2 regions of the Komagataeibacter xylinus genome follow, and region 2 is predicted to be linked to the other one. Evidence: predicted binding sites of a transcription regulator. Region 2 holds the regulator's gene; the other holds the start of a gene.
The links. The regulator HrcA, encoded in region 2, represses chaperone genes, less so after heat shock. The targets are predictions, from matches to a motif close to GTTNGCACTCNCNNNNNGNGAGTGCNAAC.
Positions count from the first base shown of each region.

Region 1 (15,120 bases), 660 kb from region 2:
ACCTGTTCTTTTTGCAGATTCAGGGTTCAGGGCGCGTGCGCCTGCCCAATGACGAGGTGGTCCGCCTTGGCTTCGATGGCCTCAATGGCCAGCCTTACGTGCCGCTGGGCCGGGCCATGGTGGCGCAGGGCCTGATTGGCAGCGATGATGTCAACATGGCCTCCATCAAGGGCTGGCTGGAAGCGAATCCGGGCAAGGCGCGGGCGGTGATGGAGCAGAACCCCAATTACGTCTTCTTCCGCGAACTGCCGTCCGACAGCCCGCTGGCCGGTGCGCCGGGCGCGCTGGGCGTGCCGCTGACACCGGGGCGCTCCATGGCGGTCGACCGCTCTTACATTCCGTTGGGAAGCCCGGTATGGGTGCAGACGCAGGTTCCGGTTGCAGGCCATCTTGCGACGTGGAACCGGCTCGATTTCGCGCAGGATCTGGGTACCGACATAAAGGGACCGGACCGGGCCGACCTGTATATGGGCTGGGGGCCGGAGGCGGCGCAGGCAGCGGGAAACCTGCATTCACCCGGCCAGATGATCCTGCTGGTGCCCCGCAGCGAACCGGGGCGAGAGAAGAAGCACAGGCATAAACACAAACACTAGATCCGCTCCGGGCGGAGTTAAGAGCGTAGCAGCATTATGACAGGGCGACCCCGCGCGGGGCAGGTTTCCGCATCCACACCCCGCCTGCCGCGGACTGTCCGTTACACCGAGGGGCCGCACCTGCTCGTGCGCGGCGACTGCCTGCGCGCGCTGCGCCGCATGGAAGCCGATAGCGTGGATGTGGTCGTGACCTCGCCGCCCTATAATATCGGCCTCAAATACCGTACCTATCGCGACCGGCTGGAAGAGGACGGCTATCTGGACTGGATGGTCGAGATCGCGCGCGAGGTGCGGCGCGTGATGCGGCCCGATGGATCGTTCTTCCTCAACGTGGCGGGGTCATCGGCCCAGCCCTGGCTGCCGTTCGAGCTCATGGTGCGGCTGCGTGAGCTGTTCGTGCTGCAGAACCATATTGCATGGGTCAAGTCGATCTCGGTGGGGACCGACACGCATGGCCACTTCAAGCCGGTCAACAGCCACCGTTACCTCAACCGCAACCACGAGCACCTGTTCCACCTGACGCGCGCGGGCGATGTCGGGCTGAACCGGCTCGATATTGGCGTGCCCTACATGGACAAGTCCAACATCGTGCGCCGTGGCCACCGGCAGGACCGGCGCTGCCGGGGCGATACGTGGTTCATCCCGTATGAGACGGTGCAGGGCAAGGCGCAGAAATTCCATCATCCCGGCACGTTCCCGGTGCTGCTGCCACAGATGTGCATCCGCCTGCATGGCAAGAGTGCGCCGGTGGTGCTCGACCCCTTCATGGGCACGGGCACCACGCTCGTTGCTGCCGTGCGCGAAGGGGGCAGGGGCATCGGAATTGATCTGGATACCATCTATGTCAATGTTGCCCGGCAGCGCGTGCGGCAGGCTATGGCCGCGGCTGAGGCGGACGCGGATGGGCAGGATGATCGAAATCCTTGATCGTTTTTATTGAAACGATTGGTTTGACAAATAATCCTCCAATCGACCAGAACGTCCGCAGGCCAAGCGAAAGGGTTTTGCATGTCGATGAGGAAGATGGTTGCTGCAGCGGTGGTGGCAGGTGGCGTGGTGTATGGTGGCACGGTCGCCTATCTCACCCATTTTGACCACGCAACCGCGCCCGCCCCTGCGGGTGCAGGGGTGGATGCCGTGTCACGCGCGGCACTCGATGTAGTGCGTGAGGCGCGGTGTGACTACTGCCACGCAGCCAAGGTTGAACTGCCGTTCTACTTCCACCTTCCCGTAGCGCAGCCGCTCATGAGCCGTGACCGTGATGCGGGGCTGCGCCACTTCCGCGTGGAGCCTGTCATCGACGCGCTGCAGAACGGCAGCGTGCCCGATGAGGAAAAGCTGGCCCGCATCGAGGAAGTCATCAACCAGAACCGCATGCCTCCCACGCTGTACCTGCTCATGCACTGGCATGCCCACCTTTCCGCCAGCCAGCGCGAGAGCATGCTGACCTGGATCGCGCAGGTGCGCCGCCAGCATTACGCCACCCCCGGCGTGGCCGACCGCTTTGCAGCCGATCCCGTGCAGCCCATCCCCGAATCCGTAACGGTAGATGCCAGCAAGGTGGCGCTCGGCCAGCGCCTGTTCTTTGACCGCAGGCTGTCGGGTGATGAAAAATCGAACTGCGCCAGTTGCCACAGCCTGCAGCATGGCGGCGTGGATGGTCTGGTCACGGCCACCGGCATTGGCGGCCAGAAGGGGCCGATCAACGTGCCGACGGTGTTCAACGCGGGCTTCAGCAAATGGCAGTTCTGGAACGCGCGCGCCGATACGCTGGCGCAGCAGGCGGCAGGCCCGGTCATGAATCCGGTCGAGATGGGATCGCATGACTGGAGCGCCGTGACAGACCGCCTGCGCGCCGACCCCACCTACGCGCCGGCGTTCGAGGCTGCCTTTGGCAGCGACACGATCGATGAGACCACCATCACCAACGCCATTGCCGAATATGAAAAGACGCTGATCACCCCGGACAGCCGCTTTGACCAGTATCTGAAAGGCGATGACGCCGCGCTGAACACGCAGGAAAAGCATGGCTACGCGGTATTCAGGCAGGCGGGCTGCGCGGGGTGCCATACCGGCCCGTCCATGGGTGGGCAGGCGCTTGAGCCGATGGGGCTGGAAGGCGATTATTTCGCCGCCCGTGGCGGCAAGCTGACCGATGCCGACAAAGGGCGCTTTGAAGTTACGCACGACCCGGCGGACATGGAGCGCTTCAAGGTGCCCAACCTGCGCAATATTGCGCTGACCGCGCCCTACTTCCATGATGGCAGCGTCAAGACGCTTGATGACGCCGTGCGCAAGATGGCGCGTTACCAGACGCCGGATCATGACATGTCCGATCAGGACGTGGCGGATATCGTGGCCTTCCTCAACACGCTGACCGGGCGCTATCAGGGCGAGACACTGCACAACACGACGCCCTGAGCCGCTTCATAAAAAACGAAAAGAGTTCCTGGATGCCGCCTTTTTTCAAAAAGGCGGCATCTTTTTTGGTGTCATCCCGATGGGCTTTTCAGGTGCCTTGCGTGCGGGCTATTCCTGAAAACATGGACCTTGCGGGCGCGGTATGATTCCATGTGCGCAGGCCACCGGCCCGCAGAAAGGAATCATACCGTGAGGCAGCGCAGACTGAACGAGGAGGAACAGGCCCTGTGGGCGGCCTTCGCGCAGGGTATCGCGCCGCTACGGACCCCGCCACGCCACACGGGCCAGACGCCACCACCCGCTCCGCCGCCTTCCGTGCCACCCGAGGCCGACCGGCCGGGCATGAGCCGGGCGGCCATCATGCAGCGCCTTGCGCAAGGCGGCGTGCACGCGGTGCACCAGACCGCAGGCCACAGCCTGACGGTGCAGAAGGGCAAGGGCGGCGCGTTCGAGATCGGGGTGCGCCGGCCGGGGCTCGATGATACGAGCTGGCGCGGGCTGGTGAGCGGCAAGCTGCGCCCCGAGCGCAGGCTCGACCTGCACGGGCAGGTGGCGCAGACGGCGTTCCACCGCCTGCACGGTTTTCTTGTTCAGGCACATGCCGACAACGTGCGCTGTGTCGAGATCATTACCGGGCTGGGCAGTGGCCATAATGGCGGAATCCTGCGGCGCGAACTGCCGTTCTGGCTGGGGCGCGGCGATCTTGGCCGCCTGATCCTGGCCGTGGTGCACCCGCATGCGGCCAATCAGGGTGCCGTGCGCGTGCTGCTGCGCAGGCCGGGGCGCGGTGTGTACCGCTAGAGCCGCCCGCCGTTCAGCCCAGCCGCCAGGTGGGCAGGTTGGCGGCCAGCCAGCGGCGCAGGGTCATGATGCTTGAGGTATCGCCCGAGATCTGGCGCAGCGCCTCGGTTGCGTCCGTGCCGGTGAGCAGCGTGCGGCCCGCATCATGCATCGTGGCCTGCACGGTCCCGTCATGGAGTGCCTGCGTGGTCGCCGCCCGCCACCGCGCCAGCGTGGCCGATGAGGTGAGCATGGGCAGCACCAGCGCCAGATCCACCCCGGCAGCCCCCGCGAGTGGCCTGAGTGCTGCATGAAGCAGGCTGTTCAGCGCCGAGCGGGCATCCTGGCGCAGCCGGTCTTCCATGTTCATGATTGTCTGGCCGGGCAGGCTGACGGTGCCGGGCCGGTCGGTCAGGGCAAACAGGGCAGGGCAGCCCGCCTGCGCCAGCGTGCTGGTCAGGGCGGCCGTCTCGGGCGTGCCCAGCGGGTCGGTAATCTGGATGACATCGACCTGATTGTCGCGCAGGGCAGCAGCGGCGGCCTGTGGCGTGGCAATGCCTGTAACCGGTATGGGCCGCAGCCCGAACAGGCTCATGGCCAGCACGGTGGGCAGTTCGATGCCGGTCAACGTCGAGACGGCAATGCGCACGGGCCGGTCGCGCATGAAGTTGCCAAGGCTGCGGTGCAACTGCGTGCGCCCGATCACGACGGGCACCGTCAGGCTGAGCAGCAGCGGCAGCCAGCGGCTGTAATCGAAATGGATGCGCGGGTCGCCGCATAGCGAGGAGACCAGCGCCGAGCCGGGTGCGGCCAGCGCCATCATGCCATCGGATGCGAACTGGGAATCGAACAGGTTGGCGCCCGTCACGCCATCCTGCCCCACGGTATCGCGTACGCTGAGCGGGTTGGACAGGCCCAGCCCCTGGCCCAGGGCCGTGGGCAGGATGGGGCTCCAGCGTTCCGCCATGGCGCTGTGGCTGCCCGCCATGAGCAGCCCCGGCGTGCCGGTGGGTAGCTGGGGCAGGCGCTCACGCGGGAGTTCCGAGGCCCGCGCCCCCCATGGCAGGGCGGAACCTGCGGCCACAAGGGCCATGAAAGCCCGGCGGCTGATCATGGCTGGCGCCGCCGGCAGGGTCCGTGCATTGCCGGTGCGCTGTCGGCCCATGCGGCATGGAGGCGGATGGACTGGTCAGGGCAGGGCAGGGAGCGTGAAACGGGCATGGCGCTATTCTTATGGCCAGTGGACTTCCGGGGGAAGGCTCATGAGGATGGCTTCGGTGTTTCCGCCGGTTTTGAGGCCAAAAATCGTGCCACGGTCATGCAGCAGGTTGAACTCGACATACCGCCCGCGCCGGACAAGCTGCGCCTTGCGCTGCTCGGGCGTCCAGGGCTCCATCATGCGGCTGCGCACGATGTCGGGATAGGTTTCGAGAAAGCCAAGCCCCACATCGCGGGTGAACGCGAAATCGGCATCGAGGTTGCCGGTATTGAGCCGGTCATAGAAAATGCCGCCCAGGCCACGCGCTTCATCACGGTGAGGCAGGTAGAAGTACTTGTCGCACCATTCCTTGAAGCGGGGATAATATTCCGGGTCATGTTTCTCGCATGCCTTGCGGAACCCGTCATGAAAGCGCTCGCCATCGCTGATGGCCGCCGCACTTTCGGGGAACATGGGGGTGATATCGCCACCGCCGCCAAACCAGCCCTGCGTGGTGATGATCATGCGGGTGTTGAAATGGGCCGCGGGCACCAGCGGACTGCACATATGGGCAACGAGGCTGATGCCGGTGGCAAAGAAGCGGGGGTCTTCCGATGCGCCGGGAATCGAGTCGCGGAAGCCGGGGCTGAACACCCCGCTCACGGTGGAGACGTTGACCCCCACCTTTTCAAACACGCGCCCGCGCATGAGGCTGATCACGCCGCCGCCGCCGGGCGTGCCATCATCGTTGGTGCGCGACCACGGCTTGCGCTCGAAGCGGCCTGCGGCTTCCTTGCCGGGCAGGGTGGGCGTGCCAGCGGCCACGGCCTCATCCTCGATCTGTTCAAAGGCCGTGCAGATCCGGTCGCGCAGGGTTTCAAACCAGGTCCGGGCCGTGTCCTTCAGTGCGTCGTGGGCGACGGGGGTGCGGGAAATTGTCATGCTCGTCTCATTTAGCCCGTTCTGGTCGTTCGCGATGGATATTACGGGTGCCCGTTTGCTCCACTTATTGCAAGACAGGTGATTGCAAGACCGGTCGCGCTGCCGCTAGGAAGGAGGCCTGCCCTGCGCAGGAATGCGAGGGATACGGAAATTGTGGCGGGAATGTAGCAGACATGCATGAACCGGGTCATCGGCAGCGCGGGGCGCGACATCGGCGCAGCATGTTACGGCATGGGCTGCTGCTTGGCGGGTTGCTCGCGGGTGTGCCCATGGGCAACGGGGCCAGGGCGCAGGCGCATGATTACCGCGAGCCGCCCCGTCAGCACTGGAGCTTTCAGGGGCCGCTGGGGCATTTTGACATGGCGGCCGTGCAGCGTGGCTACACGGTGTATGCCCAGGTCTGTTCCACCTGCCACGGCATGAGTGCCGTGACCTATGGCGACCTGGCCGGGCTGGGGCTGAAGGAGGCGGATGTCAACGCGCTGGCCGCCAGCCACCACCTCCCGGCGGGCGTTGATGCAGGCGGCCATCCGGTCTCCCGGCCCGCCAACATGGATGACCATCTGCTCTCCCCCTATCCCGATGCGCATGTGGCGGCGGCGGCCAACCATGGCGTGGTGCCCCCCGACCAGTCGCGGCTTGCCGTGGTGCATCCCGGCGGGGTGGACCGCATCTATGCCTTCCTGACCGGCTACGGCCAGACCCCGCCTGCGGGCACGATGGTGCCGCCGGGCACGTTCTATAATCCGTATGCCGCCAACGGGCAGATCGCCATGCCGCCGCCTTTGTACGAAGGCGGCATTACCTACCCTGATGGCACGCCCGCCACGGTCGAGCAGCAGGCGCGTGATGTCACGACCTATCTGGCCTGGGTGGCAAATCCGCACCTGACGGCCCGCCATCGTGCAGGGGTGGGGACGGTCGTGTTCCTGCTGATCCTGCTTGTATTTTCCATCTGTCTGAAACGGAGAACGTGGTCCAATGTCCACTAACGCTGCCACTGGCGAGCAGATCGAGCCGGTTATCGGCCTGATCGGCGGGTCAGGCCTGTATGATATCGAAGGCCTTGAGGACAAGGAATGGCGCACGGTCGAGACCCCCTGGGGCAAGCCGTCCGACCAACTCCTGTTCGGCCGGCTTGATGGCGTGCGCTGCGTGTTCCTGCCGCGCCATGGCCGTGGCCATCCGCTGCCGCCTTCGCGCCTGAACTACCGCGCCAATATCGATGCGCTCAAGCGCTCTGGCGTGACCGATATCGTCTCGCTCTCGGCGGTCGGCTCACTCAAGGAAGAACTGCCGCCGGGCCACTTCGTGGTGATCGACCAGTTCATCGACCGTTCGTTCGCGCGCGAGAAGAGCTTTTTCGATACCGGCTGCGTGGCTCATGTCGGCATGGCCGACCCGCTGTGCCCGCGCATTGGCGATGTGCTTGAGGGCCAGTGCCGCGAGCTCGGGCTGGACGTGACCCGTGGCGGCACGTACCTGGTCATGGAAGGCCCGCAGTTCTCCACCCGCGCCGAGAGCAATCTCTACCGCTCATGGGGCTGCTCGGTGGTGGGCATGACCAACATGCCTGAGGCCAAGCTCGCCCGTGAGGCCGAGATCTGCTACGCCACCGTTGCCATGGTCACCGATTATGACTGCTGGCATGACGACCATGACAGCGTCACGGTTGATGCGGTGGTCAAGGTGATGCAGCAGAACGCCAGCCGCGCGCGTGCGCTCGTGCGTTCGGTCATCCCCAAACTCGGTGCAAAGCGTGGGCCTTGCCACGCAGGCTGCGACCGTGCGCTCGAGCACGCCATCATCACGGCACCCGAAAAGCGCGACCCGGCCCTGCTGAAAAAGCTGGACGCTGTTGCCGGTCGCGTTCTGAGCCGGGGTTAAAATATCATTTTAAAAACAGAAGTTTTTGGATGCCGCCTTAATATTTTTAAGGCGGCATTTTTTTCGCGGTTTATCCGGCAGTCTCTTACAGCCAGTGCTCGAAAAAGCTCAGCGTGCGCTGCATGGCCAGAGTGGCGGCGGCCTCGTTGTATGAGGGGCGATCCGTGCAGCCAAAGCCGTGCTCGGCACCCTCATAGGTAAAGATCTCGATCTCTTCATGCGCGGCGCGGATGGCGTCCACGTCATCGGCCGGGATATGGGTGTCTTCCGCGCCAAAATGCAACTGCACGGGGCAGTTGGGCACTTCGTTGCGGGTCTCGGCAATGCCGCCGCCATACCATGCCACGGCTGCCGCGAACGCCTTGGTGTGGCATGCTGCCTCCCACGCCAGCTTGCCGCCCCAGCAGAAGCCCACGATGCCCTTCTTCTCGGTTGTCAGCATATCGGCTGCGGCCACGAGATCGCGCAGCGCGTTTTCCTGCCCCAGTTCAGCGCGCAGCTTCAGCCCTTCGTGCATGCCCGCATTGTCATAGGGCAGGATGGCATCGCGCCGCACCCGGTCGAACAGGGCAGGGGCAATGGCCTGATAGCCCTGGGCGGCAAAGGCGTCGCACACCGCGCGGATATAGGGGGTGACGCCGAATATTTCCTGCACCACCACCACGGCGCGCGCCGCATCGGGCCGACCGGCCCGGTAGGCGGAAAATTCATGCCCGTCTGCCGCGGTAACGGTTACGACTGCGCCCATGGTTTTCACTCCATTCTTTCCTTCATTGTCAGGCAAAGAATGATGCGGCCTGCCCTGACGTCAATATGAAACCCGCGTGAAGGGCGACTTTATGAGAATTCTTTCTCATGAGGCCCACCCTGCCGCGCGGCGTAATGGAATCGGCACGGCTGCGTGTCATGCATTGCGGGGAGGGCTGTTCCGCCGCTTTTGATGGGGGATGGAATGGTTTTCTAACCAATTGATATTTAATTGGAAAATGTGGATTTTCCCTCGGAACGCCTTTTGTACGCGAATTCTGCGCCGTCTCGCTCCGCACCATTCTTGACACCTGTGGGGGCGCTACCTATCTGGTGTTTAGCACTCTCACGAGGGGAGTGCTAACGCGATGCGGCCTGGCGCGCGCGCCAACCGGTGGCGTTGCTTGATTCAAGGGCGTTACCTTTAGAAGATTTGGAGCGATCCATGACGAAATTTCGTCCCCTGCATGACCGTGTGGTCGTCCGTCGCCTTAAGAGCGAGGAAAAGACAGCAGGTGGTATCATCATCCCTGAGACCGCCAAGGAAAAGCCGATGGAAGGCGAGGTGATCTCGGTGGGCGCAGGTGCCCGTAACGAGCAGGGCCAGATTGTGGCTCTCGACGTGAAGGCGGGTGACCGCGTCCTGTTCGGCAAGTGGTCGGGCACGGAAGTGACGATCAACGGTGAAGAACTGCTGATCATGAAGGAAAGCGACATCATGGGCGTGGTCGCCTGACCCACCCGCGCTTTCCGCACCGGGTAACCTTTTAAAAACCTTTCCATACGGAGAAGAGAACAATGGCAGCCAAGGACGTAAAGTTCGGCGGTGAAGCCCGCCAGCGCATGCTGCGTGGCGTGGACATTCTGGCCGATGCAGTAAAAGTGACGCTGGGCCCCAAGGGCCGTAACGTCGTGCTCGACAAGAGCTTCGGCGCACCGCGCATCACGAAGGACGGTGTCTCCGTCGCCAAGGAAATCGAACTGGCCGACAAGTTCGAGAACATGGGCGCGCAGATGGTCCGTGAGGTCGCCTCCAAGACCAACGACATCGCAGGCGACGGCACCACCACGGCAACCGTGCTGGCACAGGCCATCGTGCGCGAAGGTGCCAAGGCTGTTGCCGCTGGCATGAACCCGATGGACCTCAAGCGCGGCATCGACAAGGCGGTTGGCGTTGTCGTTGAAGAGCTGAAGAAGAACGCCAAGAAGATCACCACGCCTGCCGAGACCGCACAGGTCGGCACGATTTCCGCCAATGGCGAGCATGAAATCGGCGAGATGATCTCCAAGGCGATGCAGAAGGTCGGCTCCGAGGGCGTGATCACGGTGGAAGAGGCCAAGGGCCTACACACCGAGCTCGACGTGGTCGAGGGCATGCAGTTCGACCGTGGCTACATCTCCCCGTATTTCGTGACGAACGCGGAGAAGATGACCGTCGATCTGGACAGCCCCTACATCCTGATCCACGAGAAGAAGCTCTCCTCGCTCCAGCCCATCCTGCCGCTGCTTGAAGCTGTCGTGCAGTCCGGCCGTCCGCTGCTGATCATCGCTGAAGACGTCGATGGCGAAGCGCTGGCGACCCTGGTGGTCAACAAGCTGCGTGGTGGCCTGAAGATCGCCGCCGTGAAGGCACCGGGCTTTGGCGACCGCCGCAAGGCCATGCTGGAAGACATCGCGATCCTGACCGGTGGCCAGGTCATCAGCGAAGACCTCGGCATCAAGCTCGAGAGCGTGACGCTGGACATGCTGGGCACCGCCAAGAAGGTGCACATCGACAAGGAAAACACCACCATTGTCGAGGGTGCCGGTGCAGGCGAGGCCATCAAGGGCCGTTGCAGCCAGATCCGCGCGCAGATCGAGGAAACCACCTCCGACTACGACCGCGAGAAGCTGCAGGAACGCCTGGCCAAGCTGGCAGGCGGCGTTGCCGTGATCCGCGTGGGTGGTTCCACCGAGATCGAGGTGAAGGAGCGCAAGGACCGCGTGGACGACGCCCTGCACGCAACCCGTGCGGCTGTTGAAGAAGGCATCGTTCCCGGTGGTGGCACGGCGCTGGCACGCGCATCCACCAAGCTTGGTGGCCTGCACTTCCACAACGACGACCAGCGCGTCGGTGCGGACATCATCCGCAAGGCCCTGCAGGCTCCGCTGCGCCAGATCGCCCACAACGCGGGTGAAGACGGTGCGGTCATTGCTGGCAAGGTACTGGAAAACGACACCTACACCTTCGGTTTCGATGCTCAGATCGGCGACTACAAGGACTTGGTGGAAGCCGGCATCATCGACCCGATGAAGGTCGTGCGCACGGCGCTGCAGGATGCGGCATCGGTCGCGGGCCTGCTGATCACCACCGAGGCGATGGTTGCCGAGCGCCCCGAGAAGAAGCCCGCTGCACCGGAAGGTGGCATGGGCGGCATGGGTGGCATGGGCGGTATGGATTTCTGATCCAGCCAACCCTGCGCACCCCGGCCCCAAGCTGCAGCACGGGGCCGGATGCCAGAATAAAAAAAGGGGGAAGGGCCATTGGCCTTTCCCCCTTTTTTCATGGCCCGGGCATTTCATCATGTCAGGATCATTTGACACGGGTGCCCATTTCATGCTGCCCCTATGGGTGCACGAACGGCGTGGAAGTGGCAGGGTGTTTTCCGGATGCCCCGTTTTTTCATGGCGGTAAAGGCACACGCGCCCGGATTGCCGGTATTAGGACCGGCAAGGATGGCGCTGGAGAAGAGACTGGCTATGGCTACCGGAAAAGTAAAATGGTTCAACGCAACCAAGGGTTTTGGCTTCATCATGCCTGATGATGGCGGCAAGGACGTGTTTGTGCACATCACGGCAGTGCAGGCTGCTGGCCTGCGTGGCCTGAACGAGGACCAGGCGGTCAGCTACGACATCGCCATGGAGCGTGGCAAGGCTGCCGCGACCAACCTCAAGGCGCTCTGAGGCGTCTGCCCCGCACCGCGCGGGGAAGGGCAGGGAGACACGATCAGGAAAGCTGGTCCGCGGATATATCCTGCGCCTGCAGGAAGGCCGTGATCTCCCGCGCCGCAGCGCTCAGCCCAAGGCGGCGCACGGCCACCCCCTCGGGGAAGGCGGAAAGCAGGCGCGACGGGGTGCGCCGGTCCATAAGGACGAACACACCCCTGTCCTGCCTGCTGCGGATCAGGCGGCCAAAAGCCTGGCGCAGGCGCAGGCGGGCAATCCTGTCATCAAAGCGCCCCGGCGCGCCGCCCGACAGGTGAATGCGCCGCTCGCGGTGCAAGATATCGGGTCGCGGCCACGGCACGCGCTCGAAGGCGACAAGACGCAGGGCCTCGCCCGGCACATCCACCCCATCACGCATAGCATCCGTGCCCAGCAGGCAGGCATTGCGCTCGCTGCGCATGATATCGACCAGCGTTGCGTTATCCATCGGGTCCACATGCTGGGCAAACAGCGGCAGGCCCGCTTCCTCCAGCGGGTTCACGATGCGGCGATAGACCTCGCGCAGGCGTGAGATGGCGGTAAACAGCCCCAAAGCCCCCCCGCCCGATGCCATGAACAGCGTACGGTAGGCCCCGGCAAGGGCCGCCGGGTCATCATGCGCGACATCGGTAATGATGAAGGCCCGGCTCTGCCGCGCGTAATCGAACGGGCTGGGAAACGACGCGCGTATGGCAGGCGAGGGCAGGTGGATTGCACCCGAGCGCGCCTCGGCGGCATCCCATGCGCGCTCGGCGCTGTCATTGGTGTTGTCCTCACCGCTTTCGTCGCGCAGCGTGGCGGATGTGACCAGCACGCCATGTGCCGGGGCTGCCAGCACGCTGGCAAACGGAATGGTCGGGTCCAGCCAGTGGCGGTACAGCCCCACGTCCCGCTCGCCGGGGTTCTGGCCCTCGCGCCGGTCCATGCGGATGTAATCAATATATTGCGGCGTTTGTCCATCCGTGGGCGGTTCATTTGCCTGCATGCTGCCCAGCATGGCGCACCAGCCATCCACACGTGAGAGTGCGCGCCGGCGGATGGAGCGGATGGCGGCGGCAATGCGCTCGCGCATGGGGGTGTCGAGCCAGTCGGCCTCGGTTTCCAGCGCTTCATCAAGGCGGGTGACCAGCGTGCGCAGCGGCTCGGCCAGCCGCCTTAATGCCCGTTCCAGCGCCTGCGCCGCCGCATGCAGCGATTCGGGCATGGGGTAGAGGTCGCATTCGCTGTCACTGCGGCGCGGGCCACCCTCGGGGCTGCCCTGCGTGCGTGCGAGTACCTGCTGGCGCAGCTCATGCAGCAGCGCCTCGGAGGGGTTGGACAGCACCGGCTCCTCGCCCTGGGCGGGTACGCGGGCTGCCCGGTGCACCGGGTCAAGGGCCGCGAGGCGGGCCGACCAGCCTGGTGCTGGCAGGGCGCGGGCGGCCATCAGCGCGGTATCGAGTGGCGTTTCGATGCGGGGAATGTTGGCCAGCAGGTCTTCAAGCCTGCGCCGCAGGCCGCGCGCGCGTGAGCGGGCTCCTTCGGCCCCAAGCAGCCAGCGCCGCAGTTCGGCGGCTTCCAGCCCTGAAAGTTCAAGAGCGAAGGCGCTGTCTGCCGCATCGGCAATATGGTGGCCCTCATCCATGATGTAGCGGGTGGGGGTGTTGTCCTCGTTGCTTGCTCCGGTGCCATCAAGCGCATGCCATGCTGCCTGCGACATGACGAGCGCGTGGTTGGCAATCACGAGGTCCGCCGTGCGGGCGCGGCGGATGGAATGCTCCACCATGCATTGCTGGTAATGCGGGCAGGCTCCGTGGATGCACTCGCCCCGCCGGTCGGCAATGCTGGTCAGCAGCCCGCGCCCGAACAGATCGGCAAACCAGCCGGGCAGGTCGCCGCCAAACAGGTCGCCATCCTGTGTGTGGGCCGCCCACAGCGCCACCAGCGCCAGCCCGATGAGGGTGGCATCGCCCGCCTGCCCGCGTGAGAGCGCGATGTTCACGCTCTCCTCCATGTTGAGCAGGCACAGATAGTTCTCACGCCCCTTGCGCACCACCACATGGCTGCGGCGCACCGCCGGGTCAGGGTAGAGCCGGGCCAGTTCGGATTCGATCTGGCGTTGCAGGTGGCGGGTATAGGTGCTGATCCACACAGCACCCCCGTTGCGGCGCGCCCAGATATTGGCGGGTGCCACATAGCCCAGCGTCTTGCCGGTGCCGGTGCCGGCCTCGGCCAGCACCATGTGCGGATCGCCCTGTGTGGCGCGCGGTGTGAAGGCACGGGCGGCGACGTGGCTGAAGGCCTCCTGCGCGGGACGGTGCTCCGCACCTTCGCCAATAATCTCGCGCAGATGCGCCTGTGCCTCCTCCCCGCTGACCGGATGGGCGGCAGGGGCAGGGCGCGGGGCGGTTTCCTCCCATTTGGGCAGGCGGGTCCAGACCTTGAGCGCCTCGTTGGGCTGGATCAGGCCCGCAGGCAGCGGCCCGTCATCCTTCAGGCCAAGTGCTGCGCAGACCGATGGCCCCCACGCCCATCCCGCCTTGCGCATGCGCCACGCAAGGGCCGCGCGGATGCCGCCCTCGGGCGTGTTGCGCAGGCGGGCGATGCGGCCGAGCATCTCGAAGGCAAGGTCAGGCAGCAGGTCGGCCTCGGGGGCCTCGAGCCTGTCCGCCTCGAGCCCGAGCGCCATGCCCAGCCCACGCGCGGTGGGCGGCGTTGCCTGGGCGGGCTGGGTGAAGGCGAACAGTTCGAGCAGGTCCAGCCACGGGCAGGGGCGTGGCGGTGGCGGCAGGTCGAGCCTGCGCGCGATGGCAGGCGCGTGGATGACCATGGGCACGGGCCACTGCGGCAGTTCACGACGGATGTCGGGGGCCTGCATGGACAGGATTTCCCCATCCGGCGTGAGCACCGACCAGGCGCCGTGCCGGGGAAGGATCGCCGGGGCGCTGTCCGGCAGGGGCGGGGTGTCTGGCATGGTCTTCAATGATATAGGGTACAAGCGGGCAGATGTCGCCCGCCGTGTGTCATGCCATTCTTATTGCTGTACCCTATGGTGTGGAATAGGATGGATTGACCCGTGCCCTTCCTGCCCATAGCTTGCCGGTCCATGTCAGAACAGCATCCTGCCCTTATCTCGCCCCTTCCCAAGTCCTGGCCGTTCGAGGAGGCCGCCAAACTGTCCGCGCATGTTGGCGCGCGCACGGTTACGGCCGATAAACCCGTGCTGCTGGAAACCGGTTATGGTCCGTCTGGCCTGCCGCATATCGGCACGTTTGGCGAAGTGGCGCGCACATCATGGGTCAGGCAGGCGTTCACGAAGCTGACCGGCCTGCCCACGCGGCTTCTGGCCTTCTCTGATGATATGGACGCCCTGCGCAAGGTGCCCGAGAACGTGCCCAATCAGGAGATGCTGCGCCAGTATATCGGCAAGCCGCTCTCGCGCGTGCCCGATCCGTTCGGCACGCATGAATCCTTTGCCGCCCACAACAATGCCCGCCTGCGTTCCTTCCTTGATGGCTTCGGGTTTGATTACGAATTCGCTTCCTCCACGCAGTATTATGAAGGCGGGCGTTTTGACGCGGCGCTCAGGCGCGTGCTTGAGGTGCATGA
Region 1 is NZ_CP041348.1:378,087-393,206, reverse strand. It holds gene mltA (murein transglycosylase A) at 1-593, shown strand, start outside; gene FMA36_RS01960 (DNA-methyltransferase) at 630-1,520, shown strand; gene FMA36_RS01955 (cytochrome c peroxidase) at 1,608-3,014, shown strand; gene FMA36_RS01950 (Smr/MutS family protein) at 3,204-3,815, shown strand; gene FMA36_RS01945 (hypothetical protein) at 3,829-4,908, opposite strand; gene hemF (oxygen-dependent coproporphyrinogen oxidase) at 5,026-5,934, opposite strand; gene FMA36_RS01935 (cytochrome c1) at 6,108-6,926, shown strand; gene FMA36_RS01930 (S-methyl-5'-thioadenosine phosphorylase) at 6,916-7,821, shown strand; gene FMA36_RS01925 (dienelactone hydrolase family protein) at 7,907-8,569, opposite strand; gene FMA36_RS01920 (co-chaperone GroES) at 9,014-9,304, shown strand; gene groL (chaperonin GroEL) at 9,367-11,013, shown strand; gene FMA36_RS01910 (cold-shock protein) at 11,308-11,511, shown strand; gene FMA36_RS01905 (ATP-dependent DNA helicase) at 11,555-14,485, opposite strand; gene FMA36_RS01900 (lysine--tRNA ligase) at 14,618-15,120, shown strand, end outside.
Region 1: a site for HrcA is predicted at 8,905-8,933, ahead of FMA36_RS01920 (co-chaperone GroES). Genes of this name have one in related genera too.

Region 2 (15,120 bases):
CTTGTTGCGGCGGACCAGCATGTTGTAGCCCAGCACCGCAGGCACGGCGGTGCCCAGGCCGATGGCGGTCATGATGAGCGATTCACCCACCGGGCCAGCCACCTTGTCGATCGAGGCCTGACCCGCGATGCCGATGGCCGTCAGCGCGTGATAGATGCCCCAGACGGTGCCGAACAGCCCCACGAACGGCGAGGTCGAACCCACCGTGCCGAGGAAGGCAAGGCCACCCTGCAGGCGGTTCTGGATGAAATCCACCGAGCGCTGGATGGACATGGTGGTCCAGGAATACAGGTCGATCGTCTCCTGCATCGTGCCTTCGTGGTGCTCGGCGGCGGTGATGCCGGTATCGGCGATGTAGCGGAAGGGTGATGCGGTATCGAGCTGGGCCGCACCCTGCTTGATGTCGTGCGCGGGCCAGAACTTGGCCTTCACTTCCTTCGCCGCCTTCATCATGCGGGCCTGCTCGAGGAATTTGGTGATCATGATGTACCATGTCCCGACAGACATCACGACCATGATGATGAGCACGGTGCGGGCGATGAAGTCACCGTTCGACCACAGCGCGCCCAGGCCGTAGGGATTATCGGCGGCGGCGGCGGGCGTGGCGTAGGCCAGTGCCGAAAAGGCGGTCAGCAGCGCGGCCGCCATGACTGGTTTACGATGCTGTCGGGTCATTTACCTCAAATCCTCTGACGAATAGGGCCATGCTTCTGGCCCGCAACACATTTCATGACTGTTATCTGACCAGTCCGGACGCTGAAAATCAATCCACCTGTATCGTTTTCAGAACAATTCCGGCTGACGGACCCTGTTATCCCGCCCGATGACCGGGGCGGGGATGACCGGAACCACCGGCACGACCATGACCGGACGCACGAGCGGCGGCGCGGGTGGCACGGGCGGGAGCGGCTCGGGAATGATCCGGATCGCAAGTGGCGGCAGGGGCCGGTATGGCTCGGGAAACATGGGCTTGGCCTTGGGTCGCAGCCCGTAGGCCAGCGCCGACACGACAACGACATGGACCAGCACGATTACCCCCGCCACGCGCAGGTATGGCGTGCGCTGTCGCTGCCTGGCGGCATAATCCTTTCCCATGACTTCGTCAGACCACATGCCGCTCCTGTCCAGCCCCCCTGCGCAACATTCCGCGCGGGCGCGTGCTGTTCAAATTACCCTGAGCGGAATTGGGCGTGCTCAGGGGCGCCATGTCAAGCATCATATAACACAGATTCGAAACAATTTTCTCTTGGCAGAACAATGCCCCAACGCCCATGGCATAAAAAAACCCGTGGCCTGAGCCACGGGGTTGCCTGCCTGCACGCCAGGGTTGCGGCGTTACTGCGCCTGGGCACTTGCTTCCGAGCGGGTGGCCCCCACACGGGCGGCAAGGGCCGCTGCCATGAAGTCATCGATATCGCCATCCAGAATCGCGTCCGGGTTGGTTTTCTCGACGTTGGTGCGCAGGTCCTTGACCAACTGGTAAGGCGCCAGCACATAGGAGCGGATCTGATGCCCCCAGCCGATATCGGTCTTGCTGGCCTCGGTCTGGGCGGCAGCGGCCTCGCGGCGCTGGAGTTCCTGCTCGTACATCCGCGCCTTGAGCATGGTCATGGCGGTGGCGCGGTTGCGGTGCTGCGAGCGGTCGGTCTGGCACGCCACCACGATGCCGGTGGGGATGTGCGTGATGCGGATGGCCGATTCCGTCTTGTTGACGTGCTGCCCACCCGCACCCGAGGCGCGGAAGGTATCGACACGCAGGTCGGCCTCGTTGATCTCGATCTCGATCGAGTCATCGACCACCGGATACACCCACACGGAAGCAAACGAGGTCTGCCGCCTTGCCGCCGCATCAAACGGCGAGATACGGACCAAGCGGTGCACGCCCGCCTCGGTCTTGAGCCAGCCATAGGCATTGGGGCCGGTTACCTGAATGGTGGCGGACTTGATGCCGGCCTGCTCGCCCTCCGAGCTTTCCATCATGGTCACCTTGTAGCCATGCTGCTCGGCCCAGCGGGTGTACATGCGCAGCAGCATCTCGGCCCAGTCCTGCGCCTCGGTGCCGCCCGCGCCCGCATTGACCTCAAGGTAGCAGTCATTGCTGTCGGCCTCGCCAGAGAGCAGGCTCTCGGTCTCGCGGCGCTTGGCTTCCTCGGCCAGGGCGCGCAGGGTGCCCAGCGCCTCGGCCACCACGGCCTCGTCGCCTTCCATCTCGGCAAGCTCGACGAGTTCGATCGTATCGTTCACATCGGCTTCAAGCCGCTGCACGCCCTCGATCTGGCTTGCCAGCATGGTGCGCTCGCGCATGAGCTTCTGCGCTGCGTCCGAATCGTTCCACAGGTCGGGATCTTCGGCCCGGTTGTTCAGTTCCGCGAGGCGGTCGATTGCGACATCCCAGTCAAAGATGCCTCCTCAGCAGCGCCACCGACTGCTTGATCTGGTCGTTCAGGGCCTCTGTCTCGGCAGACATGGGCTTGCTCCTTGGTCAACGGTCAACAGTGCGGGCGCGCGCCATGTCACGCCCGGCCATGAACGGCGTCAATACAGCCCGCCCATGCCAATGTCACCCCCGGAAGGCTGCGTGGCGGGAGCCGCCGCGGGTGCTGCGGGGTGGCCTGCCGATGTCGTGCCATCAGGCAGGGCGGTGGAACTGCCCGGCATCGTGCCCATGTCGTTCTCGGAATCGGGCATGTTCTCGGCCCCCGTATCCGCCGCCGTGAGCGCCATGCCGGAGCCTGCGCCAAGATCCACGCTCTCACCAGGCACCTGGCCGGGCTTGAACGCATCGATCGCCATGCCCATGCCGGTATCGTAGCGTGCAAGCTGCACGCCATCTGGCACGCGGAAGTCAAGACGGGGGCGCGTGGCGAGGGCCGCCTTCATCACCTGGTTCCAGATGGGGCCCGCGATCACGCCACCGGTCTCGTTCTTGCCCAGCGACTGCGGCGTGTCGAACCCGATCCACACCACGGTCACCAGATCGGGCGAGAAGCCCGCGAACCACGCATCATTGAAGTCCTGGCTGGTGCCGGTCTTGCCCGCGATGGGCCGGTCGATGCCGGCACCCGCGCGCACGCCCGTGCCCCGGCGCACCACATCCTGCATCATGGCCACGATCTGGGCCGCGCTGGTGGCCGAGACGACCTGCGGGCGGCTGTCGGCCACCTGCGGGCCGGTGGCGGGCGTGCCGCCTGGCTGCCACGCAATGCCCTCGGGCCGCCACACCACGTTGCCGTTGCGGTCCTTGATGTCATCGATCAGGGTGGGCGTGACCAGCCTGCCGCCATTGGCAATGGTGGCGTAGGCGCCAGCCTCCTTCATCACGGTGGTCTCGACCGCGCCGAGGGCCGCGGGCAGCACCAGCGGCATGGAATGCACGAGGCCAAGGGCCTGCGCGAGGCTGGCTATCGGCTTCATGCCGATCTGGGCGGCAAGACGGATGGTGACGAGGTTGCGCGATTCGCGCAGCGCGTCATGCAGGGTGGTGGGGCCCCAGAAATCCTTTTCGTAGTTGTTGGGGTGCCACTCGCCGTAGCTGACCGGTGAATCATCGAATTTCTGCGAGGGCGAGATCCCCTGCTCCATCGCCGCCAGATAGACGAACGGCTTGAACGAGGACCCCGGCTGGCGCGCCGCCTGAATGGCGCGGTTGAACTGCGATTCGCGGAACGACCAGCCCCCCACCATGGCCAGCACGCGCCCGGTGCGCACATCGATGGTGGCAAGTGCGCCCTCCACCCGCGGCACCTGGCGGATGGCAACGCCGCTGCCATCGGCCTGGGGCTCGACCAGCACCACATCGCCGGTCTGCACGCCCTTGCCGGTGCGCATCCACGCCATGTCACGCGCCAGTACCGTGCCGGTATGAGGCATGACGGGATCGCGCCCCTCAAGCCAGCCCACCTGACCCGTGGCGGCAGACAGCACCACGGCCACGCGCCACTGCTCCAGCATGGCGGCAGGGGCGGTGACATGCGCCAGCGCATTGGCCCAGTCACCCGCCATGCCCGCTGCATCGACATGAGCGAACGCCCCCCGCCAGCCGCCATGGGCGCGGTCATAGCGCAGCAGTCCCTCACGCAACGCGCCGGTGGCGACCTGCTGCAGGTGCGAATCCAGCGAGGTGTGGACCGAAAGCCCGCCCTCCATGGTGGTACCGATGCCGTAGCGCTCGATCAGTTCGCGGCGCACTTCCTCGGCAAACCATTCCGAGGCGGGCACGGGGCCGGGGCGGGTGAAGTTGGCGGGCACGAGGGGTTCAAGCTGGGCTGCACGCGCCTCGTCGGGCGTAATCACCTTAAGGTCGGCCATGCGGTCGAGCACCCAGTTGCGCCGGTTGGTCGCCGCCTGCACGTAGCGGTGCGGATTGTAGTTGGTGGGTGATTTGGGCAGCGCGCCAAGGAAGGCGGCCTCGGCATTGTCAAGCTGGTCGAGCGGCTTGTTGAAATAGGTCTGGGCGGCAGCGCCGATGCCGTACGCGCCCTCGCCCAGATAGATCTCGTTAAGGTAGATCTCGAGGATCTGCTCCTTGCTCAGCGTCTGCTCAAGGCGCATGGCCAGCAGCGCTTCCTTGATCTTGCGGTCGATGGAGACCGCATTCGACCCCAGCAGCATGATGCGCGCGACCTGCTGCGTAATGGTCGAGGCCCCGATGGGGCGGTGCTTGGTGCCGTGCATCATCATGTCGGTGATGCCGGCACGCAGGATGGCCAGCGGGTCCACGCCGCCATGGGTGAAGAATTTCTGGTCCTCGGCAGCCAGGAAGGCGCTGCGCACGCGCTCGGGTATGGCGCTGTAAGGCACGAAGATGCGCCGCTCGGCGGCGAGCTCGGCCATCACCTGATCATCACCGGAATACAGGCGGCTCATGACCGGGGGCTGATAGGTGCGCAGGCCATCGACAGTGGGCAGGCCCTCGCTCAGGCGCTCATATTCGTACCAGCCCACAATGCCCGCGCCGCCGCTACCCAGCAGCAGCACCGCCAGCGTGGTGCCCGCCAGCCAGCGCACCATGCGGTAGCGCGGGCGGCGCGGGCCACTCCCACCGGGGCGGGAGGGTCCATCCATCCGGCCATCGCGGCCTGATCCGTCAGCAAGCGTCATCCGGTGTCCAATAAGGAGAGAAAGGGGCTGTTATGTGTCGTAAGGCCCCTGTCTAGCATTGTCCCGCGCTGACGTCGCCCCCGATCCGCCTGAGCCCGCTCAGCCCGCGTTGCGGCTGGCCCATTCGGCCCGGCCATCGTTATCAAGCTGGCGGAATTCCTCATCGCTCAACTTGATCGCGGCGGCCGCCGCGTTATCGGCCACATGCTCGGGGCTGGACGTGCCCGGAATGGGCAGCATGACCGGCGCGCGGCGCAGGAGCCACGCCAGCGCGATCTGGCCGGGCTGCACGCCCTTCTCGCCTGCAAGGCGCGTGAGCACGGTATCGCCTTTGGTAAGGCCGCCCGCCGCAAGCGGCGCCCACGGAATGAAGCCGATATTCTCGCGCGTGCAGTAGTCCAGCACGTCCTCCGAATAGCGGTTGACGAGGTTGAAGCGGTTCTGCACCGTCGCGACCGGGAAATACAGCCGCGCGCGTTCGATCATCTCCACCGTCACCTCAGAGAGGCCAACATGGCGGATCAGCCCCTGCGCGCGCATGGCGGCAATGGCCTCGAACTGCTGCTCGGGCGTGCAGTCGGCCCCCACGCGGTGCAACTGCCACAGGTCGATGCGCTCGACGCCGAGCCTGCGCAGGCTCATCAGCACGCACTGGCGCAGGTAATCGGGGTTGCCGACGGGCTTCCAGATATCCGGCCCGTGGCGCGTATGGCCGCCCTTGGTGGCAATGAGCATGCCCTCATAGGGGTGCAGCGCCTCGCGGATGAGGTTCTCGCTCACCTCCGGGCCATAGGCATCGGCGGTATCGACAAAATTGATGCCGAGTTCGGGCAGGCGCTTCAGCGTGGCGAGTGCCTTTGCCCGGTCGGCCGGCTCGCCCCATATGCCCGGCCCCGTAATGCGCATGGCCCCGAAGCCGAGCCTTGTAACCTCGATATCACCCCCGATCATGAAGGACCCGGACTGGCGTGCATCAGGCGTGAACATGGCTTTCTCCGTGCTTGATGGGCACGCCCGCGCCAGTATGGCGGGCGTGCGGTTGGTGCCTGCCCACCATAAGGGCGCGTGACGGGCACGGTTGCATGAAGATGCGGCAGCTCAGCCCAGCAGGCGGCCGATCACGCGCGCGGTATAGTCCACTACCGGGATTATGCGGCCATAATTGATGCGGGTGGGGCCAATCACGCCAATGGCGCCGACGATGCGGTTGCTGTCGGTGCGCGCAGGCGCGACCACCACCGACATGCCCGCCATGCCGAACAGCCCGCTTTCCGCTCCGATGAAGATGCGCACCCCCTCCGATTCACGTGCAAGATCGAGCAGGCGCAGCATGGTCTCCTGCGTTTCCAGCCGCTCGAACAGCATCTGGATGGTGGTCAGGCGCTCGATCTCGGTCACATCGGCCAGAAGGCGGCCCTGCCCGCGGATGAACAGCGTGCCCCCCCGCTCCTCTGCATCGCTCCATGTGGCAAGCCCGCTGGCCACCACACCTGCCGTCAGGTGGTCGAGTTCGTTGCGGTTGGCGGTCATGTCGGTGCTGACCGTCTCGCGCAGGCGGTCGAGCGTCTGGCCCGACAGATGGGCGTTGAGGTAGTTGCCTGCCTCGACCAGCGCCGAGGGCGGCAGGCCGGGCGGTGTCTCGATCACGCGGTTTTCCACCTGGCCATCCGCGCTGACCAGAATGACCAGCGCGCGCCCCGGGCCGAGAGCCACGAATTCGATGTGCTTGATGGTGCTCGCATCGCTCTTGGGTGCCATGACCAGCCCCGCCGCCGAGGACAGGCCCGAGAGCATGGATGATGCCTGCGCCAGCATATCCTCAAGCGAACGGCCCTTCACATCAAGCGTGCCCGCTATGCTCTCGCGCTCCTCCTCGCTCAGGCTGCCAAACTGCAGCAGGCCATCGACAAACAGGCGCACGCCCTTCTCGGTCGGCAGGCGGCCCGCCGAGGCATGAGGCGAGAACAGCAGCCCCGCATCGGTCAGGTCGGCCATGACGTTGCGAATCGTGGCGGGCGAGAGCGAAAGCGGCAGGCGCTGCGACAGGGTGCGCGAGCCCATCGGCTCGCCCGTTTCCACATACTGTTCCACGATCTCGCGCAGGATCGCGGCGGAACGCGCATCAAGCCCGGACAGCAGGGCCGGCTGCGATACCGGTGATCGGGTTTCCATCGCCATGCCTCCTTTGCACGTAGTCATCCGCAAGCCCTCATTATAACAGATACCGCACGCCCGTGCCCACGCAGGACTGGAAATAGGAGCGGATTGCGCGCTATGCCGCCCCCTCACCTTGCGGAGTTGCCCCATGCGCCCATCCGGCCGCGCCCCCGACGCGCTGCGTCCCGTCTTCATCCAGACCGGCTTTGCCCGCCACGCGGAAGGCTCCGCCCTGATCCGCATGGGCGGCACCGAGGTGCTGTGCGCGGCCAGCGTCGAGCCGCGCGTGCCCTCCTTCCTGCGCGGCAAGGGGCAGGGCTGGGTTACGGCGGAATATGGCATGCTGCCGCGCGCCACCCATAACCGTGGCCCGCGTGAGGCAGCGCGTGGCAAGCAGAGCGGCCGCACGCAGGAAATCCAGCGCCTGATCGCCCGCGCGCTGCGCGCCGTGGTGGACCTCAAGGCACTGGGCGAGATCTCGATCACGGTGGATTGCGACGTGCTCAACGCCGATGGCGGCACGCGCTGTGCGGCCATTACCGGCGCATGGATCGCACTGCGCCTGGCGCTGGAAAAGCTGGTGCGTGAGGGCACGCTGCCTGCCGTGCCGCTCAAGGGGCAGGTTGCGGCCATTTCCTGCGGGCTGACCGAGGCAGGCGCCGTGCTCGACCTTGACTACGCCGAGGACAGCAATGCCAGCGCCGACGCCAACTTCGTGCTGACCGCCGATGGCGGCATTGTGGAAGTTCAGGGCACGGCGGAAAAAGACCCCTTTACCGAGGCGCAGTTCAACACGCTCATGCGCCTGGCCCGCACCGGCACTGCCGAACTGTTCCATATCCAGACCGTAACCGTGAACGAGGCGCTCGCATCATGACCACTCCCCACCTCAACCGGGGCGACACGCTGGTGCTCGCCACGCATAACAGGGGCAAGATTGCCGAATTCGCTACCCTGCTGGGCGGCTACGGCATCCGCGTCATTTCCGCAGGTGACCTGTCGCTGCCCGAACCAGACGAGACGGCGGACAGCTTTGCGGGCAATGCCGCCATCAAGGCCATCGCTGCGGCCAAGGCGGCCAACCTGCCCGCGCTGGCCGATGATTCCGGCTTCTGTGTCGCAGCCCTTGATGGCGCGCCGGGCATCTTCTCGGCCCGCTGGGCTGGCCCAGCCAAGGACTATCCTGACGCCATGCGCCGCATTCATGAGCAGATGGGCGACAACCCCGACCGCAGCGCGTGGTTCATTTCCGTGCTGTGCCTGGCCTGGCCCGATGGCCGCACCGAAACCTTTGAGGGCCGGATTGATGGCCACGTCATCTGGCCGCCGCATGGCACCAACGGCCATGGCTATGACCCGCTTTTTGCCCCCGGCACCGGCACACGCAGCTTTGCCGACATGACTGACGCGGAAAAGAACGCCATCAGCCACCGTGGCCTGGCCTTCGCGCTGTTCAGCGAGGCCTGCCTGCCCAAGGCAGAAGATTAAAAGTTTTTGGGTGCCGCCTTTTTGAAAAAAGGCGGCGTTTTTGGTGAAGCTTTTTGAACAAAAAGGCCGGTCCCTTTCGGGCACCGGCCTTTTTGTGATCCGATCAGGCCTAGCGCCCGGTCATGATCCGCTCAAGCAGTTGCGCCACGGTGGGCACGAAACCGTTGGCATAGAACGGGTCGGTGGCAAACCGCCACGCATTGGTGCCGCCGAACATGAGGTTGTGGTCGATCACCTCGGCCTGGTCCGGCCCATGGGCGTGGGCGGCATCCTGCAGGGTTTTCTGGATGCAGTAGGAACGCGGGTCCGCCTTGTGCCCGTTGGAATAGGCAGGCGGCTTCTGCGACCAGTTGGAAAAGCGGCACTCCGACAGGCAGCCCATGCAGGCCCCCTGATCGGTCAGGATTTCACGCGCGCGCTCGGGTGATACGAACACCAGCGTGTTGTCCGGCGTGCGCATGGCCTCGGTGTGGCCTTCTTCCATCCACAGATGCGCGCGCTGCCCATCGGCGGGGGTAACAAAAACCTGCCGCCCGCGCGCGCCAATGGCGAGCGCCATGGTGTGCTCGCCAAGTGCTTCGGGCGAGAACGGGATCTGTCGCTCCGAGCGCCCGCGCAGTTCACGCAGGAAGCTGTTGTTGACGGCGGAGGAATAGAAACCCGTGGGCGAGAAGCGGTTGAGGAACACATCCCCCTTCTTCAGCGTCAGCAGGCGGTCTTTCCATGCCTGCGGAATCGGGCTTTCCTGCGTCAGGAGCGGGCGGGTGCCGAACTGGAACACGATCGGCCCGAGTTCGGGGTTGTCGATCCAGTCCTGCCATTCCTCCAGCCACCACACGCCACCGGCCATGATGATGGGGGTCTCGTCCAGCCCGAAGGCCCGCATCTGCTTGCGCAGCGCCAGCACGCGGGGGAACGGGTCTTCCGGTGCCAGCGGGTTTTCGGTGTTGGACAGGCCATTATGCCCGCCCGCCCGCCAGGGGTCTTCATACACCACGGCGCCAAGCAGGTCGGCGGTCTTGTGATACGACCGCCGCCACAGGGCGTTGAACGCGCGGGCGGATGAAACGATGGGATAGTAATGGATGCCGAATTTCGCCGCGATGTCCGACAGGCGGTACGGCATGCCCGCGCCACAGGTCAGGCCCTGGATCAGGCCCGGAGCCCCTTCAAGCACGCCATTGATGACACGCTCCGCCCCGCCCATTTCCCACAGGATATTGGCGTGGATGCGGCCCCTGCCACCAGCAATCTCATGCGCGATACGGGCCTGGGCTATACCGCCGCGAATGGCGTAATCGACCAGTTCCTCATGCCGCTCGCGCCGGGTCTTGCCGTGATAGATCTGCGGCACGATGTTGCCGTCCGCATCATAGGAGTCAGCGTTCACGATCGAGACCGTGCCCGCGCCCCCGGCTGCCGCCCAGTGCCCGGCGGAAATGCCAGTCGAGATCGAGACGCCCTTCCCCCCCTCGACCAGGGGCAGAATATCCGTCCCGCCCATACGGATCGCATTGATCGGCTTCATCACCATTCCATCGTCATGTGTCTACCCGGCCACAGGAGCGCCATGCAGGCGCACCCTGATGGCCGGGCTGTCTGTAGGCCGGAACCGCGCGCTCAGCGTGCGGCGGGAGCACGGCCGGGCTTGGCGCCCACGGTCTCGGTGATGTCGGCACCGGTCTCCTGATCAACCACGCGCATGGACAGCTTCACCTTGCCGCGGTCATCAAAGCCCAGAACCTTCACCTTCACCTCGTCGCCCTGCTTGACCACGTCCGTCGTCTTGGAAACGCGGCCCTGTGCGAGTTCGGAGATGTGCACCAGACCATCACGCGGGCCGAGGAAGTTGACGAACGCCCCGAAATCGGCGGTCTTGACCACCTTGCCGTTGTAGATGTGGCCCACTTCGGGTTCTGCCACGATGCCACGGATCCGCTCGATGGCTTTCTCGGCCTGATCGTCGGATGATGCGGCGATCATGATCGTACCGTCATCGTTGATATCGATCTTCGCACCCGAATATTCAACGATCTCACGAATGACTTTACCGCCCTGGCCGATCACATCGCGGATCTTTTCCTTCGGCACGGAGATCGTGGTGATCTTCGGCGCGGAGGAGGAGACATCCGTGCGGCCTTCGGTCAGCGCCTTGGCCATCTCGCCCAGGATGTGCATGCGGCCATTGCGGGCCTGACCCAGCGCGATCTTCATGATCTCGGGGGTGATGGACGTGATCTTGATGTCCATCTGCAGCGCAGTCACACCCTGCTCGGTGCCAGCAACCTTGAAGTCCATGTCGCCAAGGTGATCTTCATCACCAAGGATGTCGGACAGGACGGCGAAGTCCTCGTCTTCCTTGATCAGGCCCATGGCGATACCGGCCACCGGACGCTTGAGCGGCACGCCCGCATCCATCAGCGCCAGCGAGGTGCCGCACACCGTCGCCATCGAGGACGAACCGTTGCTTTCCGTGATCTCGGACACCACGCGCATGGTGTACGGGAAGGTGTCCTTGCCCGGCAGCAGCGGGTGGATGGCGCGCCATGCCAGCTTGCCATGGCCGATTTCACGGCGACCCGGCGAGCCCATGCGCCCGCACTCACCCACCGAGAACGGGGGGAAGTTGTAGTGCAGCATGAAGTTGTTGCGGTACTCGCCTTCAAGCGCGTCCACGATCTGCTCGTCCTGACCGGTGCCAAGGGTCGCGACCACAAGGGCCTGCGTCTCGCCACGGGTGAACAGGGCGGAACCATGCGCGCGCGGCAGGATGCCAACCTCGGACACGATCGGGCGGATCGTCTCGAGGTCACGGCCATCGATGCGGTAGCCGGTGTCGAGCACCTCGGTGCGCACCACGTCGGCCTCGAGGTCCTTGATCATCGGCTTGGCGGCATCGGCCTCGGCCTCGCCGATCTTGGCAAGGATCGCCTCACGGGCGGCGGCGACCTTCTTGTAGCGCACCTGCTTGGCACGTTCCTTGTAGGCCTCGGCGATCAGGGCGCGACCGGCCTTGTCCACCTTCTTGCGCAGCTTGATTTCCTCTGCCGTCGGCTCGGCAAGGTCCCACGGGGCCTTGGCGGCATCTTCGGCGAGGTCGATGATCAGGTCGATCACCGGCTGGAAGGCTTCGTGGCCAAACGTCACGGCGCCGAGCATCACGTCCTCGGACAGTTCGACCGCCTCGGACTCGACCATCAGCACGCCTTCGGCCGTGCCGGCCACGACCAGGTCAAGCGCGCTTTCCTTAAGCTGCGAGATGGTCGGGTTCAGCACGTATTTGCCATCGGAATAGCCGACGCGGGCCGCGCCCACCGGGCCGAAGAACGGAATGCCCGACAGCGTCAGCGCCGCCGAGCAGCCAATCAGCGCCACGACAGCGGGATCGTTTTCCATGTCGTGGCTGAGCACGGTGGCAACGACCTGAACTTCATTGCGGAAGTTCTCGGGGAAGAGCGGGCGCAGCGGGCGGTCGATCAGGCGCGAGTTCAGCACCTCGGCCTCGCTCGGGCGGCCTTCACGCTTGAAGAAGCCACCGGGGATCTTGCCCGCCGCGTAGGCTTTTTCCTGGTAGTTGACCGTGAGCGGGAAGAAGTCCTGCCCCGGCTTGACGCTTTTCGCGCCAACGGCCGTGCACAGCACCACCGTGTCGCCATAGGTTACGACCACCGCGCCATCGGCCTGGCGGGCGACCTTGCCCGTTTCCAGCACCAGCGGGCGACCGCCCCATTCCATTTCCTTGCGAAAATAATTGAACATCCAGACAAACCCTGTCCGTTGACTGCCGCAATGCAGGCGGGCCGGACATTGGAACGTATGATGGCAGCGCCTCGGACGGCATGGAGCGATGGCGGCACATACCGCCAGAACACCATGTGGCCTGAAACGCTGCGATCCGGTCCGGACATCTCCGCCGTGGCGTCGGCAGCGTGTTGGCGGCGCCCGTCAGGGGCGCCTGAAAAAATGCGGCCCGGCGGGGCATGGCCATGCCTGTGCATATGCCATGCCCGCATGGGCCACGCGGGGGGTGGACATTATGCCCGTCCTCCCGCGCGGTCGCAAATCAGCGACGCAGGCCGAGGCGCTTGATCAGCGTTTCGTAACGGGCCACGTCCTTGCGCTTGACGTAGTCAAGCAGGCGGCGGCGGCGGCCAACGAGCATCAGCAGGCCACGGCGGGAATGGAAATCCTTCGCGTGGGTCTTGAGGTGCTCGGTCAGGTTCACGATCCGCTCGGTCAGCAGGGCAACCTGCACTTCCGGCGAGCCGGTATCGGTGGCAGCGTTGCGGTATTCACCAATAAGCGCCGTGCGGCGTTCGGCAGTAATCGACATCATTCTCTCCATTGATCATTCGGTTCACAGCATGCGCACTGATCGGAGCCACCCTTCAACAGGGCGGCACAGCCCGACCACGCGCGCTCCATCCATCGCACGCACGACCCCGCTGCGGGGGTCGGTGTGTTCCGGCATCCGGTCTGCCAGCTGGCACAGGTCGATTGCCTGGCCAAATGACAGGGCATCCGCTTCCTCACGGGTCAGGGCCAGCGCCGGGATGTCGGCCAGCGCGGTCGCGACCGGAAGCAGCAGATCCGGTGGAGCAGGCGCGTTGTCGGCGCTTGCGACAATTTTGTCCAGCGGAATCGCATGGGATTCATCAAATGGCCCCACGTTCAGCCGCCGCAGCGCCGCCACATGTCCCACCGTGCCGCAGGCCAGCGCAATGTCACGCGCGAGCGCGCGCATGTACACCCCTTTGCCCGATTCCACCTCGAACACCGCCGTATCGGCATCGGGGCGGGCAATCAGTTCGAAGCGGTCGATGCGCGCGGGCCTTGGCGCGAGTTCGGGGGCATTGCCCGCGCGCGCCATGTCATAGGAGCGCTGGCCGCCCACCTTGAGTGCCGAGAACACCGGCGGCACCTGCATGATCTCGCCCCTGAAAGCGGCAAGGGCTGCCTCGAACGCGGCGTTGTCAGGCCGCACATCCGATGTGGCGGTGACCGCACCCTCGGCATCATCGCTATCGCGCGCCTCGCCGATGCGCAGGGTGAAGTGGTAGCGCTTGGTGCCATCCATGATGTAGGGCACCGTCTTGGTGGCCTTGCCGAAGGCTATGGGCAGCAGGCCGGTGGCCAGCGGGTCGAGCGTGCCGCCGTGGCCCGCCTTGGCGGCATCGAACAGGTAGCGCGCGCGGCCCACCACCTGCGTGGAGGTCATGCCCAGGGGCTTGTCGATGATCAGCCAGCCGTCAAGCGGGCGGCCACGTCTGCGTCGCATTGCACGGCACCTTGCATGAAATTGGGGGGTGCCGTGCGTTTAGACGAGGCACGCATGCACTTCAATGCCCCATTGAGCCACGGGGGCTGGCCGCCTGCGCCACACATGTTAAAAGGACAGGCGGGCACATGCCTGCCATCCCCCCAGGCTGCTTGGCCTGCGGGGCATGGAGTGTCATCTTGCAACAAACGGATGCATGGATAACCGTGTGCCACAGTATTTTTCATTCCGCGTCTAGGGAGACCTGAACACCATGGCTGAACGGCAGACCACGGTCGGTGCATTTGTGTTGGGTGGAGCCCTGCTTGGTGTGACGGCCATAGCGCTGTTCGGACAGTTTCATCCCTTTTCGCCCACCAATCGCGCCGTGGTGGTTTTTGACAGTCCCATCAACGGGCTGGGCGTAGGTGCGCCCGTCACGTTCGATGGCGTGCAGGTGGGCCATGTGGACCACATCGCCGTGCAGTTCGACCCGCAGACCCATCAGGCCTATATTCCGGTTACGGTAGAGCTTGAGGCCAATGGCGCGCGCATGGCGGGCTCGCATGGCCGCGCGCTCGATGCCAATGAACTGCCAAAGCTGATTGAAAACGGGCTGCGCGCGGAACTGCACATGCAGAGCTTCGTGACCGGGCAGGAAGAAATTGACCTGACCTTCGACCCTGGCATCCCCGCCCACCTGCATCCCGGCCTGAGCCCGCTGATCGAGATCCCGACCCGCGAATCGGAAATGCAGAAGCTGACCGATGCCCTGACAGCCCTGCCGCTCAAGAACATTGCCAACAATGCCGACGCCATGCTGGTAAGCGTGCGCACCCTGGCCGACAAGCTTGACCAGGACCTGCCGCCTCTGGTGGACAGCGTGCGCGCCACATCCGACCATACGCGCGTGACCGTTGATACCGCGACCGATACCATCCGCGACCTCGACAAGCGCCTCGACACCACGCTGGCCTCCATCGACCATCTGGCCGATACCGGCACTGCCCAGCTTGATGCCCGTGGCGGTGAACTGCACACGCTGCTGGTCAACTCCAATGATACGGTAACCGAGGCGCGTGGCGCGCTGGCGGGCCTGCATGACATTACGGCCCCGA
Region 2 is NZ_CP041348.1:1,041,507-1,056,626, forward strand. It holds gene FMA36_RS04935 (MotA/TolQ/ExbB proton channel family protein) at 1-675, opposite strand, end outside; gene FMA36_RS04940 (hypothetical protein) at 784-1,113, opposite strand; one part of gene prfB (peptide chain release factor 2) at 1,336-2,397, opposite strand; one part of gene prfB (peptide chain release factor 2) at 2,399-2,467, opposite strand; gene FMA36_RS04950 (penicillin-binding protein 1A) at 2,536-5,100, opposite strand; gene FMA36_RS04955 (aldo/keto reductase) at 5,200-6,087, opposite strand; gene hrcA (heat-inducible transcriptional repressor HrcA) at 6,199-7,278, opposite strand; gene rph (ribonuclease PH) at 7,406-8,134, shown strand; gene rdgB (RdgB/HAM1 family non-canonical purine NTP pyrophosphatase) at 8,131-8,745, shown strand; gene FMA36_RS04975 (NAD(P)H-dependent flavin oxidoreductase) at 8,855-10,273, opposite strand; gene pnp (polyribonucleotide nucleotidyltransferase) at 10,366-12,504, opposite strand; gene rpsO (30S ribosomal protein S15) at 12,809-13,078, opposite strand; gene truB (tRNA pseudouridine(55) synthase TruB) at 13,103-14,023, opposite strand; gene FMA36_RS04995 (MlaD family protein) at 14,277-15,120, shown strand, end outside.